Regions from separate parts of the Arthrobacter sp. T2-23 genome, predicted to be linked through region 3. Evidence: riboswitches for the same ligand, from Rfam matches in the RefSeq annotation. Region 3 holds a riboswitch; each other region holds the start of a gene.

The links. A riboswitch is a leader RNA that binds a small molecule or an ion and turns the genes downstream of it on or off. The one in region 3 is predicted to bind S-adenosylmethionine.
Region 1: it holds a riboswitch for S-adenosylmethionine, as region 3 does, so the genes downstream of both, ACZ5Z0_RS10795 (DUF1737 domain-containing protein) here and ACZ5Z0_RS14960 (aminotransferase class V-fold PLP-dependent enzyme) in region 3, are expected to answer to the same signal.
Region 2: it holds a riboswitch for S-adenosylmethionine, as region 3 does, so the genes downstream of both, metX (homoserine O-acetyltransferase MetX) here and ACZ5Z0_RS14960 (aminotransferase class V-fold PLP-dependent enzyme) in region 3, are expected to answer to the same signal.

The regions. Positions count from the first base shown of each region.
Region 1 is NZ_AP027917.1:2,335,157-2,340,563, reverse strand. It holds gene cls (cardiolipin synthase) at 1-911, opposite strand, end outside; gene ACZ5Z0_RS10800 (aminodeoxychorismate lyase) at 1,005-1,970, shown strand; SAM riboswitch class IV at 2,059-2,174, shown strand; gene ACZ5Z0_RS10795 (DUF1737 domain-containing protein) at 2,212-2,502, shown strand; gene ACZ5Z0_RS10790 (rhodanese-like domain-containing protein) at 2,499-2,915, shown strand; gene ACZ5Z0_RS10785 (O-succinylhomoserine sulfhydrylase) at 2,916-4,124, shown strand; gene ACZ5Z0_RS10780 (glutamate--cysteine ligase 2) at 4,121-5,338, opposite strand.
Region 2 is NZ_AP027917.1:942,099-947,505, reverse strand. It holds gene ACZ5Z0_RS04415 (bifunctional o-acetylhomoserine/o-acetylserine sulfhydrylase) at 1-1,113, shown strand, start outside; SAM riboswitch class IV at 1,208-1,323, shown strand; gene metX (homoserine O-acetyltransferase MetX) at 1,335-2,471, shown strand; gene ACZ5Z0_RS04405 (MFS transporter) at 2,644-4,026, shown strand; gene ACZ5Z0_RS04400 (hypothetical protein) at 4,271-4,972, shown strand; gene ACZ5Z0_RS04395 (GntR family transcriptional regulator) at 5,128-5,407, shown strand, end outside.
Region 3 is NZ_AP027917.1:3,202,721-3,208,127, reverse strand. It holds gene rsgA (ribosome small subunit-dependent GTPase A) at 1-1,017, shown strand, start outside; gene hisN (histidinol-phosphatase) at 1,113-1,925, shown strand; SAM riboswitch class IV at 2,034-2,147, shown strand; gene ACZ5Z0_RS14960 (aminotransferase class V-fold PLP-dependent enzyme) at 2,182-3,573, shown strand; gene ACZ5Z0_RS14955 (class I SAM-dependent methyltransferase) at 3,669-4,445, shown strand; gene ACZ5Z0_RS14950 (Nramp family divalent metal transporter) at 4,536-5,407, shown strand, end outside.

The DNA of each region.
Region 1 (5,407 bases), 870 kb from region 3:
TCGGGCCTGTGCCCCAGCTGGTGCTCCAGCGATTCGTCGGTTTCGCTCAGCCAGTCGGTGGCGAAGACCACGTTCAAGGTCGTGACGATCTGGCCGCGCATGCAGGTCATCAGCTCGACCCACTCGCGGCCCACCTTGCGGTGCTTCGGGTTGTTGTAGGACGGTTCGATCAGGTTTTGCGAGCCGGTGAAGGCGACCTCGCCGTCGATCACCATGATTTTGCGGTGATTGCGCAGGTCCGGCCGACGCCACTGGCCGTGCACCGGATTGAGGGGCAGCATCGGCCGCCAGCGGATCTTGCTGGCCTCGAGCCGGGCGATCAGCTTCCGGTATCCCTTGATGCGCAGCGTGCCAAGGTGGTCGAACAGGATCCGGACCTCGACGCCGCGCTCGGCAGCGTCCTCCAGGGCGGTCAGCAGATCGTCGGTGACGTGGTCCGAGCTCATGATGTAGAACTCTGCGTTGATGAACGACGTGGCCTCGCGGACGGCCGCGGCCATCGCCTTGATGGAATCCGGGTAGCCGGACAGCAGCTCGACGCTGTTGCCGTCCACCATCGGCAGCGAGCCGAGGGTCTTGTTGAGCTCAGCCGCGGACGCCACCCACTCGGGCCCGGCATATTGGCTTTCGACGGCGGCCAATGCCGAGGTCCCGGCCCGCACCCGGGTGTTCACGGCTTCCTGCTGGGCGCGGCGGCGGCGGGAGAGCCGGAAGTTGCCGAACAGCAGGAACAGGACGAGGCCAAGCGCCGGCACAAAGAAGATGCCCAGCAGCCAGGCCATCGCGGTGGTGGGCCGGCGGTTGCCGGGAATGATTCCCAACGCCAGCACCCGGATGACGAGGTCAATCACGGTCAGGATCAGAATCACCCAGGACGGGAATATTCCGGTCAGCGGAAACGGCCACAGCACAGGCGTACCCCTCAAGCTCCAGACCCGCGGAACAGTTCCGGAACGGGCAACCCGCACAGCTTATCCCGCCGCGGGCCACACTAAGCTGAAGGCATGACTACCTCCGCCTCTGTTCCGGCCCCCGCCACGGTGCTGGTGTTCCTCGACCCCGCCTTTGAGAACGGCCGGATCGCCGACTCGTCCGCACCGCAGCTGATGGCCACGGATCAGGGCGCGACCCGCGGCGACGGCGTTTTTGAGTCGCTGCTGGCGGTGGGCGGAAAGCCGCGGAAGCTGCAGGCCCACCTGAGCCGGCTGGCCGGTTCCGCCCGGGCGCTGGAGCTGGATATTCCGGCGGAGGACGCCTGGCGCCGTGCGATTGAAACCGCGATCGGCGAGTTCCGCGGCCACGCCGGCCCGGCTGGCGGCGGCGCCGACGGGGCGGACGAGGTTGTGGTGAAGCTGCTGGCCACCCGGGGTGTCGAGGGCGCTGCCACCCCCACCTGCTGGGTCCAGGCCTCCCCGCCGCCGGCCGCCGGGCGCGTCCAGCGCGAGACCGGCATCGACGTGATCCTGCTGGACCGCGGCTATGACAGCGAGGTGGGCGAACGCGCCCCCTGGCTGCTGTTGGGCGCCAAGACCCTGTCCTACGCCGTCAACATGGCGGCACTCCGCTACGCCCACCACCAGGGCGCGGACGATGTCATCTTCACGTCCGCCGACGGCCGGGTCCTGGAGGGCCCGACGTCGACCGTCCTGCTGGCACACCTGGAGACCAGCGACGACGGAGCGGGCGGGAGCCGCACCGTGCGCCGGCTGATCACCCCGCAGCTGGACAGCGGCATCCTTCCCGGGACCTCGCAGGGCGCCCTGTTCACCGCGGCCAAGGCAGCCGGCTGGGAACTGGGCTACGGCCCGCTGGTCCCCAACGACCTCTACGACGCCGACGCCGTGTGGCTGATCTCCAGCATCCGGCTCCTCGCACCGGTGAACCACATCGACGGCAAGGAAATTGGTACCCCCGAACTGCGCCGGCAGCTCACGGCCGAGCTCAACGCGCTGTACGCCACGATCGACTAGTCCCGGGGGCCGGCCGGCTCCGGTCCGGTTACTTAACATGACGACGGCGGCTCTGCGGGCCGGCGTCGCAGGTGTTACGTTTTTTGTGAGTAATGAGACCCGGCGCCAAGCCCTGACTGGCCGGTCGGCAACCCTCCCTTTCGCGGCGGGGTGCCTCAGGTGAATACTCGGCATATCGACCCATTCGAGCTGCAAACGTGAAAGAAGGAGATCCGTCGTGCCTGACGCGTCCGCCCCCGCTGTGCCCGCCACAGCCCCAGCCCCGTCCCCCGCCGCCCCCGGCGCCGACGTGAAGCTGGCCTACCGCCTGTTCACCGGCCCCGATGACCGTGCCTTCTGCGAGCGCGTGTCCGCCGCGCTGGCCGAAGGCTATGTCCTGCACGGCAGCCCCTCTGCCACGTTCAACGGCAGCACCGTGATCGTTGCCCAGGCGCTCGTGCTGCCGGCCGCGATCGCCAGCGCCGACGCCGCCGTCGCCAACGCGGTGGATGAGCTCGACGCCGTCGAGTTCGAGGGCGAAGGCCACGCGTGAGCTACGCCGGAGACTTGACCCCGCAGGAGGCCTGGGCCCGGCTTGAAGCCGGCGCCGTCCTGGTCGACGTCCGCACCGAGGGCGAATGGGCCCAGATCGGTGTTCCAAATACCGCGGATACCGGCGGCCAGCGGGATCCGCTGTTCATCCAGTGGACCTTTGCCGGCGGCACCCCGAATCTGCAGTTCGTGGAGCAGCTGCGCCAGCAGGTGCCCGCGGCCGACGGTGCCGAACTCATCTTCCTGTGCCGCTCCGGCGCGCGTTCCGCGGCGGCCGCGGACGCCGCCACCGCGGCGGGCTTCACCGCCTACAACGTCCTTGAGGGCTTTGAGGGCGACCCGGACCCATCCGGTGCCCGCACCGTCAACGGCTGGAAGAACCGCGGCCTCCCTACCAACTCCGGAAAGCACTAAGTGGGCTTCAATCCCGACGCCCAGGGCTGGAGCCCGGATACCCAGGCCGTCCGCGGCGGCCTCGACCGCACCGGGTTCCAGGAGACCACCGAGCCGATCTTCCTGAACTCCGGCTTCGTCTACGAATCCGCCGCCGCGGCCGAGCGTGCCTTCACGGGCGAGGATGAGCGCTTCGTCTACTCCCGCTACGGCAACCCCTCGGTGGCCACCTTCCAGGAACGGCTCCGTCTGCTGGAAGGCACCGAGGCGTGCTTCGCCACGGCCTCGGGCATGTCCGCGGTGTTCACCGCGCTCGGGGCGTTGCTCGCCGCCGGGGACCGTGTTGTCGCGGCCCGCTCGTTGTTCGGCTCGTGCTTCGTGATCCTGAACGAAATCCTGCCGCGCTGGGGCGTGGAGACGGTCTTCGTGGACGGCCCGGACCTTAGCCAATGGCGCGCCGCCCTGTCGGAACCCACGACGGCGGTCTTCTTCGAGTCCCCGTCGAACCCGATGCAGGAAATCGTGGACATCGCCGCCGTCAGCGAGCTGGCGCACGCCGCCGGCGCGACGGTCGTCGTCGACAATGTTTTCGCCACTCCCCTGCTGCAGCGCTGCGGGGAGCTCGGCGCGGACGTGGTCGTCTACTCCGGCACCAAACACATCGACGGCCAGGGCCGTGTGCTCGGCGGGGCGATCCTGGGCTCCAAGGAGTTCATCGACGGCCCGGTCAAGCAGCTCATGCGCCACACCGGTCCGGCGCTCTCGGCCTTCAATGCCTGGGTGCTGACCAAGGGGCTGGAGACCATGGGCTTGCGGGTGAACCATTCCTCTGCCTCCGCACTGAGGCTTGCCGGCTGGCTCCAGGAGCAGCCCGCCGTCAGCTGGGTGAAGTACCCGCTGCTGCCGTCCCACCCGCAGTACGAGCTGGCCGCACGGCAGATGAAGGCCGGCGGCACCGTGCTGACGTTCGAGCTGTCCCCGTCCCCGGGGCGGACGGCGAAGGAGGCCGCCTTCGCCCTGCTGGACGCCCTCCGGATCATCGACATCTCCAACAACCTTGGCGATTCAAAGTCCCTCATCACCCATCCGGCCACCACGACGCACCGCGCGATGGGTCCGGAGGGTCGGGCGGCGATCGGGCTGAGCGACGGCGTGGTGCGACTGTCGGTGGGTCTGGAAGAGGTGGAGGACCTGATCCGGGACCTCGGTTACGCGCTCAAGCAGGTCTAGCTCCGGCGGACCCGGGAGAGCACGGGGGCCGGTTCCGGCGTCCCCTCCGTCTCCTCGGTCTCCGCGCCGCGCGTCGTGACGCGCACGGCATGGGCGACGACGGCGGCCAGTCCGGCGTCGTCGACGGGGGTGTCCAGCCCCGGAGCGCAGAGAGCCTGGCGCTGTTGCTGCGAGCCCGTGCCGTCCGCCAGGATCCGGTTGACTCCGTGGCGCACCAGGTCCAGCTCCCCCTGCTCAGCCAGCACGGGGGCCAGGAAGTCCACGAGGGCATGCACCACCTCGGCCGCGGGAGCGGGGGTGAAGGTTCCGAAGTCCAGCAGCTGCCCCCGCAGTCCGCAGTTGCTGGCCTGCCAGGCTGCCATCCGCAGCAGCAACGTCGGCACCGGTGCGGGGTCGACGCCGTCGTCCCATTCCCGGGCGGCCGTCTCGACAAGCGCCCGCACCAGGACAGCGATCAGCGCCGCGTCGTCCGCCCGCAGGCAGACATCGGCGACCCGGACCTCCACGGTGGGATGATGCCGGCACAGCCGCGCATCGAAGTAGACCATCCCCTCATCCATCAGGACCCCGGTCTCCACCAGCCGGCTCACAACCCGGCGGTAGACCGGCAGGTTGCCGAAGATCATCGTGGGCCCGGACCCCGGCCAGCGGTTCCACGCCTGGGTGCGGTAGCTTTCGAACCCGGTCTCCGTGCCGTTCCAGTAGGGGGAGTTGGCGCTGAGGGCGATCAGCACCGCGAGCTTGTCCCGGATCCGGTCCAGCACCGCAACCGCTTCCTCCGGCGACTCCACGAAAGTGTGGACGTGGAACCCGCAAGTCAGCTGCTCCTGCACGGTGAGGCCGAAGCGCCTTTGCATGGTTGCGTACCGCGGATTGGGCGTCGTGTGCGTGACCGACGCCAGCGGCGAGGTGGCCAGGGCGGCCACCCTGGCCCCGTGGGTTTGGGCGGCCCGGTCGGTGAAGGCCCGGGACTGCCGGATCTGCCGGAGCAGGGCTCCGTGGTCCAGGCAGGGCAGCGTCTGGGTCTCGATCTGCTCGAGCTTGAGCTCGAAGCTGAAGCCCGAATCGTCGTGGGCGGGACTGTTGGCGGCCGCGGGCTCCACGGCGGCGGCCGCCGGCTTGAGGCCGGCCAGCAGCGCATCGGCCAGTGCCGACGGGACCCCGGTGACGGGGTCCACGATCAGCAGTTCCTCCTCGACGCCGAAGGTGCGCATGCAACTATTGTCCGTCCGCACCCGCCCCGTCGCGCTACCCCCAGTGCGGTCATTTAGCAGCGGGAACCG
Region 2 (5,407 bases), 1.3 Mb from region 3:
CAGCGGGTGGCGAGCCTCGAGGGCGGCCTCGGGGCCCTCCTGCTGAGCTCCGGCCAGGCCGCCGAGACCTTCGCGATCCTGAACATCGCCGAGGCCGGAGACCACGTCGTCGCCAGCCCCAGCCTGTACGGCGGCACCTACAACCTGCTGGCCCACACACTAAAGAAGTTCGGCATCTCCGTGACATTCGTGGAAGACCCGGACAACCTGCGGCAGTGGCGCGACGCCGTGCAGCCGAACACCAAACTCTTCTTCGGCGAGGTGGTCTCCAACCCCCGCCAGGACGTGCTGGACATCGAGGGCGTCGCGGACGTGGCGCACCGGGCCGGGGTGCCACTGATCGTGGACAACACCCTCTCGACCCCGTACCTGATCCGGCCGATCGAGTGGGGCGCCGACATCGTGGTCCACTCGGCCACCAAATACCTGGGCGGCCACGGCGCCGCGATCGCCGGCGTGATTGTGGATTCCGGCAACTTCGACTTCGGCAAGGACCCGGAGCGCTTCCCCGGCTTCAACACCCCGGATCCCACCTACAACGGCCTGGTCTATGCCCGGGACCTCGGGACGGACGGGGCGCTGGGGGCAAACCTGTCCTTCATCCTCAAAGCCCGGGTCCAGCTGCTGCGCGACCTCGGCTCCGCCGTGTCCCCGTTCAACGCCTTCCTCATCGCCCAGGGCATCGAGACGCTGAGCCTGCGGGTGGAGCGGCACGTCGCCAACGCCGTCAAGGTGGCCGAATGGCTGGAAGCCAGGGACGACGTCGAATCCGTCGCCTACGCGGGGCTGCCGTCCAGCCCGTGGTACGAGCGCGGCCGCAAGTACGGTCCGAAGGGGACCGGCGCCGTCGTTTCCTTTAACCTCGCCGGGGGAGCGGAGGCCGGCAAGCGCTTCGTCGACGCCCTCGAACTGCACTCGCACGTGGCGAACATCGGTGACGTGCGCTCGCTGGTGATCCACCCGGCGTCGACCACCCACAGCCAGCTCTCGCCGGAACAGCAGGCGGTGGCCGGCGTCAATCCCGGACTGGTGCGGCTGTCGGTGGGACTTGAACACATCGACGACATCATCGCCGACCTCGACGCCGGTTTCCGGGCGGCCAAGGACGCCTGAGGTCCACACGGCGCCGTGGGGATTAGGGGCCCGGCTGTCACATGGAAGTCACAATCTTCGCCAATGCGCCGACGGGTTTCGTAGAATCGACGCAGGTCATGAGTGCCAGTGACAGCCCCGGCTTGCTGGCCGGCAACCCTCCTTCCGCGGCGGGGTGCCCCGGGTGAAGACCTGGCCTGCCGGTCAGCTGGCGGCGGGCAAGCGCGAGGTTAGGTCCACACATGACGATTGCCGTCTCCCGTACGGGAGTTCCCGAAAACAAGCTTTCCACTGTCCCCGACGGGACGGTTCAGTACCTGCCGATCGGTTCACTGGCGCTGGAGTCCGGTGCCACCCTGCCGGAGGTCACCCTCGCCTACGAGACCTGGGGAACCCTCAACGCGGACGCCTCCAATGCGGTGCTGATCGAACATGCCCTCACGGGAGACACCCACGTCACCCGGGGCGCCGGCGAGGAGCCCGGGTGGTGGGAGCAGCTGGCCGGCCCCGGTGCTCCGGTGGACACTGACAAGTATTTCGTCGTCTCCATCAACATCCTCGGCGGCTGCTACGGTTCCACCGGGCCCTCGACGCCCGGCCCGGACGGCAGGCCGTGGGGCTCGCGCTTCCCGCTGGTGACACTCCGGGACAGCACCGCCGCCGAAGCCCGTCTCGCCGATGCCCTGGGGATCGCCAGCTGGTACGCAGTGCTCGGCGGCTCACTCGGCGGAGCGCGCGCCCTGGAATGGGCAGTCAGCTACCCGGACCGAGTCCGGCGTTGCGCCGTCATCTCCGTGGGTGCCAGCAGCACCGCGGAGCAGATCGCCTTTGCCCAGGCCCAGACGCTCGCCATCCGCCAGGACCCAAACTTCAACGGGGGCGACTACTACGGCGGCCCGGAGCCGGACGCCGGACTGGCCCTGGCCCGCAGGATCGCGCACATCACCTACCGCTCCGCCGCCGAGCTGGACGGCCGCTTCGGACGGAACGCGCAGGCGGCCGAGGCCCCGCTGGAAGCAGGGTCGCTGGCCGGACGGGGCCGCTACCAGGTGGAGAGCTACCTCGACCATCAGGGCAATAAACTGGTCCGCCGCTTCGATGCCAACAGCTACATCGCGATCACCGAGGCGTTGATGAGCCACGACGTCGCCCGCGGCCGCGGCAGCCTTGAGCAGGCCGTTTCGCGGGCAACGGCGGAGTTTTTCGTCGCGGCCGTGGACTCGGACCGGCTGTACTTCCCCGCCCAGTCCCATGCCCTCGCCGACGCCCTGCCGGGGGAGGTGCCGGTCCACGTCATCGAGGCCCCGATCGGCCACGACGGTTTCCTCACCGAAATCGGCCAGCTTAGCGAGCAGCTCCGGGGCTACTTCTTCGCCTAGCCGCGACCGCGCTTTGTGCATTTTTGCAGACGCGCTCTGCGCGATTAGTCGTTGAGCCTGCGCCGCGGGACGTCCATACTCGTGGAGAATGACGCCGTGTGTCCCAACTCACACACGCGTTGTCAACCTTAATGGTCCACAGGGTGTCGAAGGCGACACCGAAGGAGTTCTCATGAGCACGGAAAACGCCGCCGCAAGGCGCGCAGACGAGACCGACGTCAAGGCGTCCGGTCTTAAGAAGGTAGTGGCGGCCTCCATGGCCGGCACCGTGGTGGAGTGGTACGAATTTTTCCTCTACGCTTCCGCCGCCACCTTGGTCTTCGGGAAGGCCTTCTTCCCCAATTCCCAGACCGAGCTGGACGGCATCCTCGCGGCGTTCCTCACCTACGCGGTGGGCTTCGTGGCCCGCCCGATCGGCGGCATCGTCTTCGGCCACTTCGGCGACAAGTTCGGCCGCAAGCAGCTGCTGCAGCTCAGCATCATCCTGGTTGGCGTCTCCACCTTCTTGATGGGCTGCCTCCCGACCTTCGCGCAGATCGGCTACTGGGCTCCGGCCCTGCTGGTCTTCCTGCGCTTCGCCCAGGGCTTCGCCGTCGGCGGTGAATGGGGCGGCGCCGTCCTGCTCGTCGCCGAGCACAGCCCCAGCAAGTCCCGCGGTTTCTGGGCCAGCTGGCCGCAGTCCGCAGTTCCGCTGGGCAACCTCTTCGCCACCGCCGTGCTGTTCATCCTCTCCTCGGTGCTGTCCTCCGCGGACTTCCTGGGCTGGGGCTGGCGCGTCGCCTTCTGGCTGTCCGCCGTGATCGTCCTGATCGGCTACTACATCCGCACCAAGGTCAGCGACGCCCCGATCTTCCTCGAGGCGCGCAAGGAAGTTGAGGCGGGCCACAAGGGTTACGGCGTCGCGGAGGTCTTCCGCCGCTACCCCCGCGGCGTCTTCACCGCCATGGGCCTGCGCTTCGCGGAGAACATCCTGTACTACCTCGTGGTCACCTTCTCGATCACCTACCTGAAGACCGTCGTCCACGCCGACACCGCCAAGATCCTGCTCCTGCTGCTCGTGGCGCACGCTATCCACTTCGCCGTGGTTCCGGTGGTCGGTCGTCTCTCGGACCGGTTCGGCCGGAAGCCCGTCTACATGGCCGGCGCCGTTCTGGGTGCCACCTGGGGCTTCTTCGCCTTCCCGATGATGGACACCGGAAATGACTTCATCATCCTGGCTTCGGTCATCATCGGCCTGCTGTTCCACGCCCTGATGTACGCCGGACAGCCGGCCATCATGGCCGAGATGTTCCCGACCCGGATGCGCTACTCCGGCGTCTCTCTCGGCTACCAGGTGACCTCGATCGTGGCCGGTTCGCTGGCGCCGATCATCGCCGTTGCGCTGCTGGGCCAGTACAAGTCCTCCGTTCCGGTGGCCATCTACCTGCTGATCGCCTGCGCCATCACGGCCGTCGCCGTGTTCTTCCTGAAGGAAACCCGCGGCATCTCGCTCCACGACGTCGACGCCGCCGACGCCCAGGGCACTGCCGACCTGCTCGCCGCAGGCAAGCGGTAACCGGCAGGCAGTCGCACAAGTTCAGCAATAGGCAGCCCCCGTCCCCCCACTGCGGGGACGGGGGCTGCTGTCGTGGTGCCTGCCCGGCGAGTCGCGTTTCTGGGCCGATATTCAGCTTCTGCCCAGCGTCGGCTTCTAGAGTGGAACCACACTTGGGCCGGGCAGGCCGAACCGGTCATTAAATTCCAGCGGAAGGGACCAGGTAGCAATGCCGACAACTCCATCATTGAAGACTCGTTTAGGTGTGGGAGCAGCAGCGGTTCTGGCCGCTGGCGCCATGGCCGCCGTGGGTGTCGGTGCCGCCTCTGCGTCCCCCTCTTCCCCGCACCCGGCGGCGACCTCGACGGCGGGTGCGCCTGCCGGAGCCAAGACAGGCGCTCATGCAGGTGTGCGCGGGCTCGGGGCATTCCTGCAGCTCAACGCGGACAGTCCGCAGGCAGTCGGGGACCGGGCCGCGAAGGCAGCGGCAGCCTTGGTGAACCACCCGAAGCATTTCGCCAAACTCCCCCCGGCGCTGCAGACCGACGTGAAGGCGCTCAAGGACGCCGCTCCGGCTGAACGCGTGCAGGACGCCTACAAGATCAAGACCACGGCCCTGTCGGGCGGCTACGGCGTTGAGGTCCAGAAGCGCGCCGAGCAGCTGGTGAAGACCGCGACCGAGGCCGCCGGTCTGCGCCAGGAACTGCGGACGGTCTTCACCTCGGCCAACCCGGGGGCAGGGCTGCAGAAGATCGCTGACCAGGTCATCAGCCACCCGAAGCTCTTCGCCAAGCTTCCGGCCAACCTGCAGGCAGACCTGAAGACCCTCAAGGGGGCTGCGCCGGCCGATCTGGACACCCAGGCCAACAAGATCAAGGAGACCGCGTTGAATGGCGGATACGGTACCCGGATCCAGAAAGTTGCCCAAGCCCTCGGGAAGAAGGCCGCAGCGGCGCCGGCTGCCTAACGAATCAATCCGCCAGTCCCAGGGGCCGGGCAGCCAAGTCATGGCTGTCCGGCCCTTGCGCTGCACCCGGAGTTCAGTCCCAAGTCCAAAAGCCTGTTGTCACCGATTCGCCATTTGTTCTATAACTTATAGAACAAGACGGGAGGTAGGAAGGCATGATCCTCAACATCGACCTGTCCGGTGAGGTGCCGATCTACCAGCAGCTGCGTGACCAGATCGTTGAGGCGATTGCCGGTGGCGTGCTGACCGAGGGCAGTTCGCTGCCGGCCACCAGGACGCTCGCCGCGGATTTCGGGATCAACTTCCACACCGTGAACAAGGCCTATGACCTCCTTCGTCAGCAGGGCCTGATCCGGCTCAACCGCAAGACAGGCGCGGTGGTGACGACGACGGTCGCGGCCCCTCCCTTCCCCGCGGAGTGGACCGCAAGAGCCC
Region 3 (5,407 bases):
GACGCAGTCACCGGGCGGATCGTCACCGTTGACCGCGGACGGTACACCGCCGTCGTCGGCGAAGGCACCGCGGACGAACGCAAGATCATCGCCGCCCGCGCCCGGGAACTGCGCCGCAACCCCGTGGTGGCTGGCGACTTCGTCTCCCTGGTCGGGAACGTCAGCGGCGAACCCGACACCCTGGCGCGGCTGGTCAAGATCCAGGACCGCCGGACGCTGCTGCGCCGCAGCGCCGACGACACCGACCCGATTGAACGCGCCGTCGTCGCCAACGCCGACCAGCTGGTCGTCGTGGTCGCCGCAGCCAACCCGGAACCGCGCACCGGGTTCATCGACCGTGCGCTGGTGGCGGCCTACGACGCCGGGATCGAGCCGCTGCTGCTCGTCACCAAGGCCGACGTCAAGGATCCCGCGGAACTCCTCGCCAACTACCAGCACCTCGACTTCCCGGTGATCATTTCCAAGACCGCGGATTCGGCGGCCTCCGGCATCGACGCCCGCTCCGGTGACGGTCTGTCCGCCAGGCTCGACAAGGCCGCCGTCTCCCAGCTGCGGGCCTACCTCGACGGGAAAGTCACCGTCATGCTCGGCCATTCCGGCGTCGGAAAATCCACCATGGTCAACGCCCTGACCGGGGCCGAACGTGCCACCGGCGGCGTCAACGCCGTCACCGGGCGCGGCCGCCATACCTCCTCCTCCGCCCTGGCGCTGAAGGTCAACGACGCGCCCGCCGGCAGCTGGATCATCGACACCCCCGGGATCCGTTCCTTCGGCCTGGCCCATGTGGACCCGGACCGGATCCTGCGGTCCTTCCCCGACCTGGCGCCCGGCACCGAGGACTGCGAACGCGGCTGCAAACACGACTCCGCCGCCGTCAACTGCGGGGTGGACGCATGGGTGCAGGACGGCCACGCGGGGGCGTCCGGTCCTGCGCGGCTCGCCTCGCTGCGCCGGCTGCTCGGCACCGACCCCCGGCTTGAAGCGCAGGAAACCAAAGAACTCGGCAGCGTCTCCTAGCAGCGTCTCCTAGCAGGGTCTCCTCGCAGGGTCTCCTCAGCAGGCAGCGACGTGGCCTCCCGGTCTACGGCGGCTTTTGACGGTAGTTTGGAACTATGAGCCAACCCGCTTCGAGCTACAACGATGACCTGCGCCTTGCCCATGTACTGGCAGATTCCGTAGATTCCCAGACCATGAGCCGCTTCAAGGCGCTCGACCTTCGGGTCGAGACGAAGCCGGACCTTACCCCCGTCACCGACGCCGACAAAGCCGCCGAGGAAGCCATTCGGGGGCAGCTGTCCCGTTCCCGCCCGCGCGACGCGGTTCTCGGCGAGGAATTCGGCAGCACGGGCCACGGCTCGCGCCGCTGGATCATCGACCCGATCGACGGCACCAAGAACTTCGTCCGCGGCGTCCCCGTCTGGGCCACCCTGATCGCCCTCGTCGACGAAGGCGAGCCCGTTGTCGGCGTTGTCAGCGCCCCCGCGCTGGGCAAGCGCTGGTGGGCCGCCAAGGGCGCCGGTGCGTACACGGGCCGGTCCCTGGCGGCCGCCACCCGGCTGAAGGTCTCCAACGTCTCCCAGCTCTCGGACGCCTCGCTGTCCTACTCGAGCCTGGGCGGCTGGAAGCAGCGCGGCAACCTCGACGAGTTCCTCGGCCTCACCGAGGAAGTCTGGCGTACCCGTGCCTACGGCGACTTCTGGTCCTACTGCCTCGTGGCAGAAGGCGCCGTCGACATCGCCTGCGAGCCAGAACTCAACCTCTACGACATGGCCGCGCTGGTCCCGATCGTCACGGAAGCCGGCGGCCGCTTCACTTCGCTCGAGGGCGAGGACGGCCCCTTCGGCGGCAACGCCCTGGCCACCAACTCGATCCTGCACTCAGAAGTCCTCAAGCGCCTCAACCCGGATCTCGACGACCTGCTCTAGGGCATTCCGGCGGCTCCCGGGCGGCTCCCGGGCGCATCCCGTAACAAAACGCTTCACATTCCTGCCGCTCCTTTTCTGCGGCAGCGGCCATGGCCTACGCTCGAAACAGGTCACGAGTGCCAGCGCAAAACCCCGGTTTGCTGGCCGGCAACCCTCCATTCGCGGTGGGGTGCCCCGGGTGACGACCTGGCCGGTCCGGAACGGACCCGGCAAGCGCGGATCCCCGGTACGTGGGGTCCTTTTCGAGTGAGGTCCCATGACGACTGCCACTATTCCTGCCCGTCCCGCCGTTGCTGCCCGCCGGCCACTGTCCGCGGTCTCCGGCGCCGAAATCCAAGCCCCACTGATCCAGGGCGGCCACGTCCGCTACGCCAACCTGGACTACGGTGCCTCCGCCCCGGCCCTGTCCGTGGTCTCCGCCTACCTGAACGAGATCCTGCCGTACTACGCCAGCGTCCACCGCGGCGCAGGCTACGCCTCCCAGCTCAGCACTTCGGTGTACGAAAACGCCCGGAACATCGTCCGCGGCTTCGTCGGCGGGCGCCCGGATGACTCCGTGATCTTCACCCGGAACACCACCGACTCGCTGAACCTGCTGGCCGGCTGCCTGCCCGTCGCCGACGGCCGGCACACCGGCGAAGTGCTCTACCTCGACATCGAACATCACGCGAACCTGTTGCCCTGGCAGAACGTCCCGCACCGGAGCGTCGTCGCCGCCCGCACCCTGGCCGGGACCCTGGCGCAGCTCCGGACGGAACTCGCCCACGGCGGCGTGAGCCTGCTCGCCGTCACCGGCGCGTCCAATGTCACCGGCGAAATCCTGCCGATCCGCGAACTCGCCTCCCTCGCGCACGAATTCGGCGCCCGGATCGCCGTCGACGCCGCCCAGCTCGCCCCGCACCGCCGCATCGACATCGCCGCGGACGACGTCGACTACCTCGCCTTCTCGGGGCATAAGCTTTACGCCCCGTTCGGCGCCGGGGTCCTGGTCGGCCGCCCGGACTGGCTCGACGCCGGCACACCCCACCTCGCCGGCGGCGGCGCCGTGCGGGACGCCCGGCTCGACACTGTCAGCTGGACTACCGGCCCGGCACGGCACGAGGGCGGCTCCCCCAACGTCCTGGGCGCCGCCGCGCTGGCCCGCGCCACCCAGGTCATCGAGGCCCTCGACGAGCGGCAGTGGCATGCCCACGAGGACGCCATCCGTTCCTTCCTGGTCGAGGGGCTCCGGCGGATCGACGGCGTGAGTGTCCACCACATCTTCGAGGACACCGACCAGGGGGAGGGCCCCGGCACGATCGGCGTCGTGAACTTCTCTGTCGCCGGCTACGACGCAGGCCTGGTCGCCGCATACCTGTCCGCGGAACACGGCATTGGCCTGCGCGACGGCCGGTTCTGCGCGCACCCGTTGCTGAAGCGGCTCGGCCTGCCCGCCGGCTCGCTCCGCGCAAGCTTCGGCCTCGGGTCCCGGATTGAAGACGCGCAGCGGCTGCTCGCCGGCCTCCAGGAACTGCGGCGCAACGGCCTGGGCTGGGACTACGTCGTGGACGCCGGCCGCTGGGTCCCGGCCAACGACACCCGCAGCTACCCGCACTGGGCGCCGAACACGCCGGGCACCGCGGGGGCCGCCCCCTGCACCCCGGACTAGCGACCGGGTCGGCATCGAGGGCCGGCAGGGACGCCCCCGCCGGCTGCGTGCGGTAAATTCGGTAGGTACCCACCAGAGCCCGAAGGAGATCGCACGTGGCACGCGGCGGCCCCAAACTGCACGGGGGACCCAAACTCCAGCACGAACGCCGGCAGGAGCTCGGCCAGAGCTTCCAGGACGGCGGCGAGCACTACGACCGGGTCCGGCCCGGCTACCCCGCCGACTCCGCCGACTGGCTGATCCCCGCCGGGGCCCGCGACGCCGCAGACCTGGGCGCCGGCACCGGCAAGTTCACCGCACTGCTGGTCGAAAGGGGGCTCCGGACCATGGCCGTGGACCCCTCCCCGGACATGCTCGAGCAGTTGCGCCGGGCCCTGCCGGGTGTGACCGCCGTCGAGGGGACCGCAGAACACACGTCCCTGGCGCCGGAGGCCTTTGACCTGGTCACGGTGGCGCAGGCCTGGCACTGGTGCGATCCCCTGCTGGCCAGCACCGAGGTGGCACGGATCCTGCGTCCGCACGGCGTGCTGGGGCTGATCTGGAACCAGCTGGACACCTCCGTGCCCTGGGTGCACCGGCTGTCACGGATCATGCACGCCGGGGACGTCCACAAGCCCCACTTCACACCGCCGCTGGGTCCCGAGTTCACCGGGCTGCAGAGCCACCTCACCCGATGGGAGGATCCCGTGACCACGCAGGACCTCATGGAACTGGCCAAGTCCCGCAGCTACTACTTGCGGGCCGGCGAAGCCACCCGCGCCAAGGTGCTCGGCAACCTCGACTGGTACCTGCACGAACACCTCGGTCACACCGGCAATGAGGTCCTGCCGCTTCCGTACCTGACGCAAAGCTGGCGCGCCACCAAGGCCTGACGCCGCATTGCCCCGCCGACCGGCCCCGCCTATGATTTCGGTATGCCTAATTTTTAAGTTCAGGCAGATGGAACTTCGAGGGAGCGCGCAGTGCTGGACGTCACCGGACCCAAACCCCGCCCCGGGGGTCCGCCGCCCGCGCGCAAGGGCCGTGGCGGCCGCCGCGCCCTGCTCGGACTGCTGGGCCCGGCGTTCGTGGCAGCGATCGCCTACGTGGATCCCGGCAACGTGGCCGCCAACCTCACGGCCGGCGCGCAGTACGGCTACCTGCTGGTCTGGGTCCTCGTCGTCGCCAATGTCATGGCCGTGCTGGTCCAGTACCAGTCCGCCAAACTCGGCATCGTCACGGGCAAGAGCCTGCCGGAAATCCTCGGCGAACGGCTCCGGCCGGCCTGGCGCCGCGCCTTCTGGGTGCAGGCCGAAATCGTGGCCGCTGCCACCGACCTGGCCGAAGTGGTGGGCGGTGCGATCGCCCTGTATTTGCTCTTCGGCTTCCCGCTCCCTTTGGGAGCGGTGATTGTGGGCGGCATTTCGATGGCCCTGCTCGCCGTGCAGAGCCGCAACCGGCAGCGGCCCTTTGAGTTCATCATCATCTTCCTGCTGGGCATCATCACCGTGGGGTTCCTGGCCGGCCTCTTCATCAGCCCGCCCGACGCCGGCGGTGTCCTGGCCGGGCTGGTGCCCGGCTTCCAGGGCCCTGACACCGTGCTGCTGGCCGCGAGCATGCTCGGCGCCACCGTGATGCCGCACGCCATCTATGTGCACTCTGCGCTGTCCAGGGACCGGCACCGCCCCAACCCGCACCTCCATGTCCCGGCGCACGCCGTCGCGCGGCTGGTCAGGGCCACCCGCTGGGACGTGGCCGCGGCGCTGGCCGTCGCCGGGATTGTCAACGTCGGCATGCTGCTGCTGGCCGCCTCCACCCTGGGCGGCGAGGAGGGAACGGACACCATCGAGGGCGC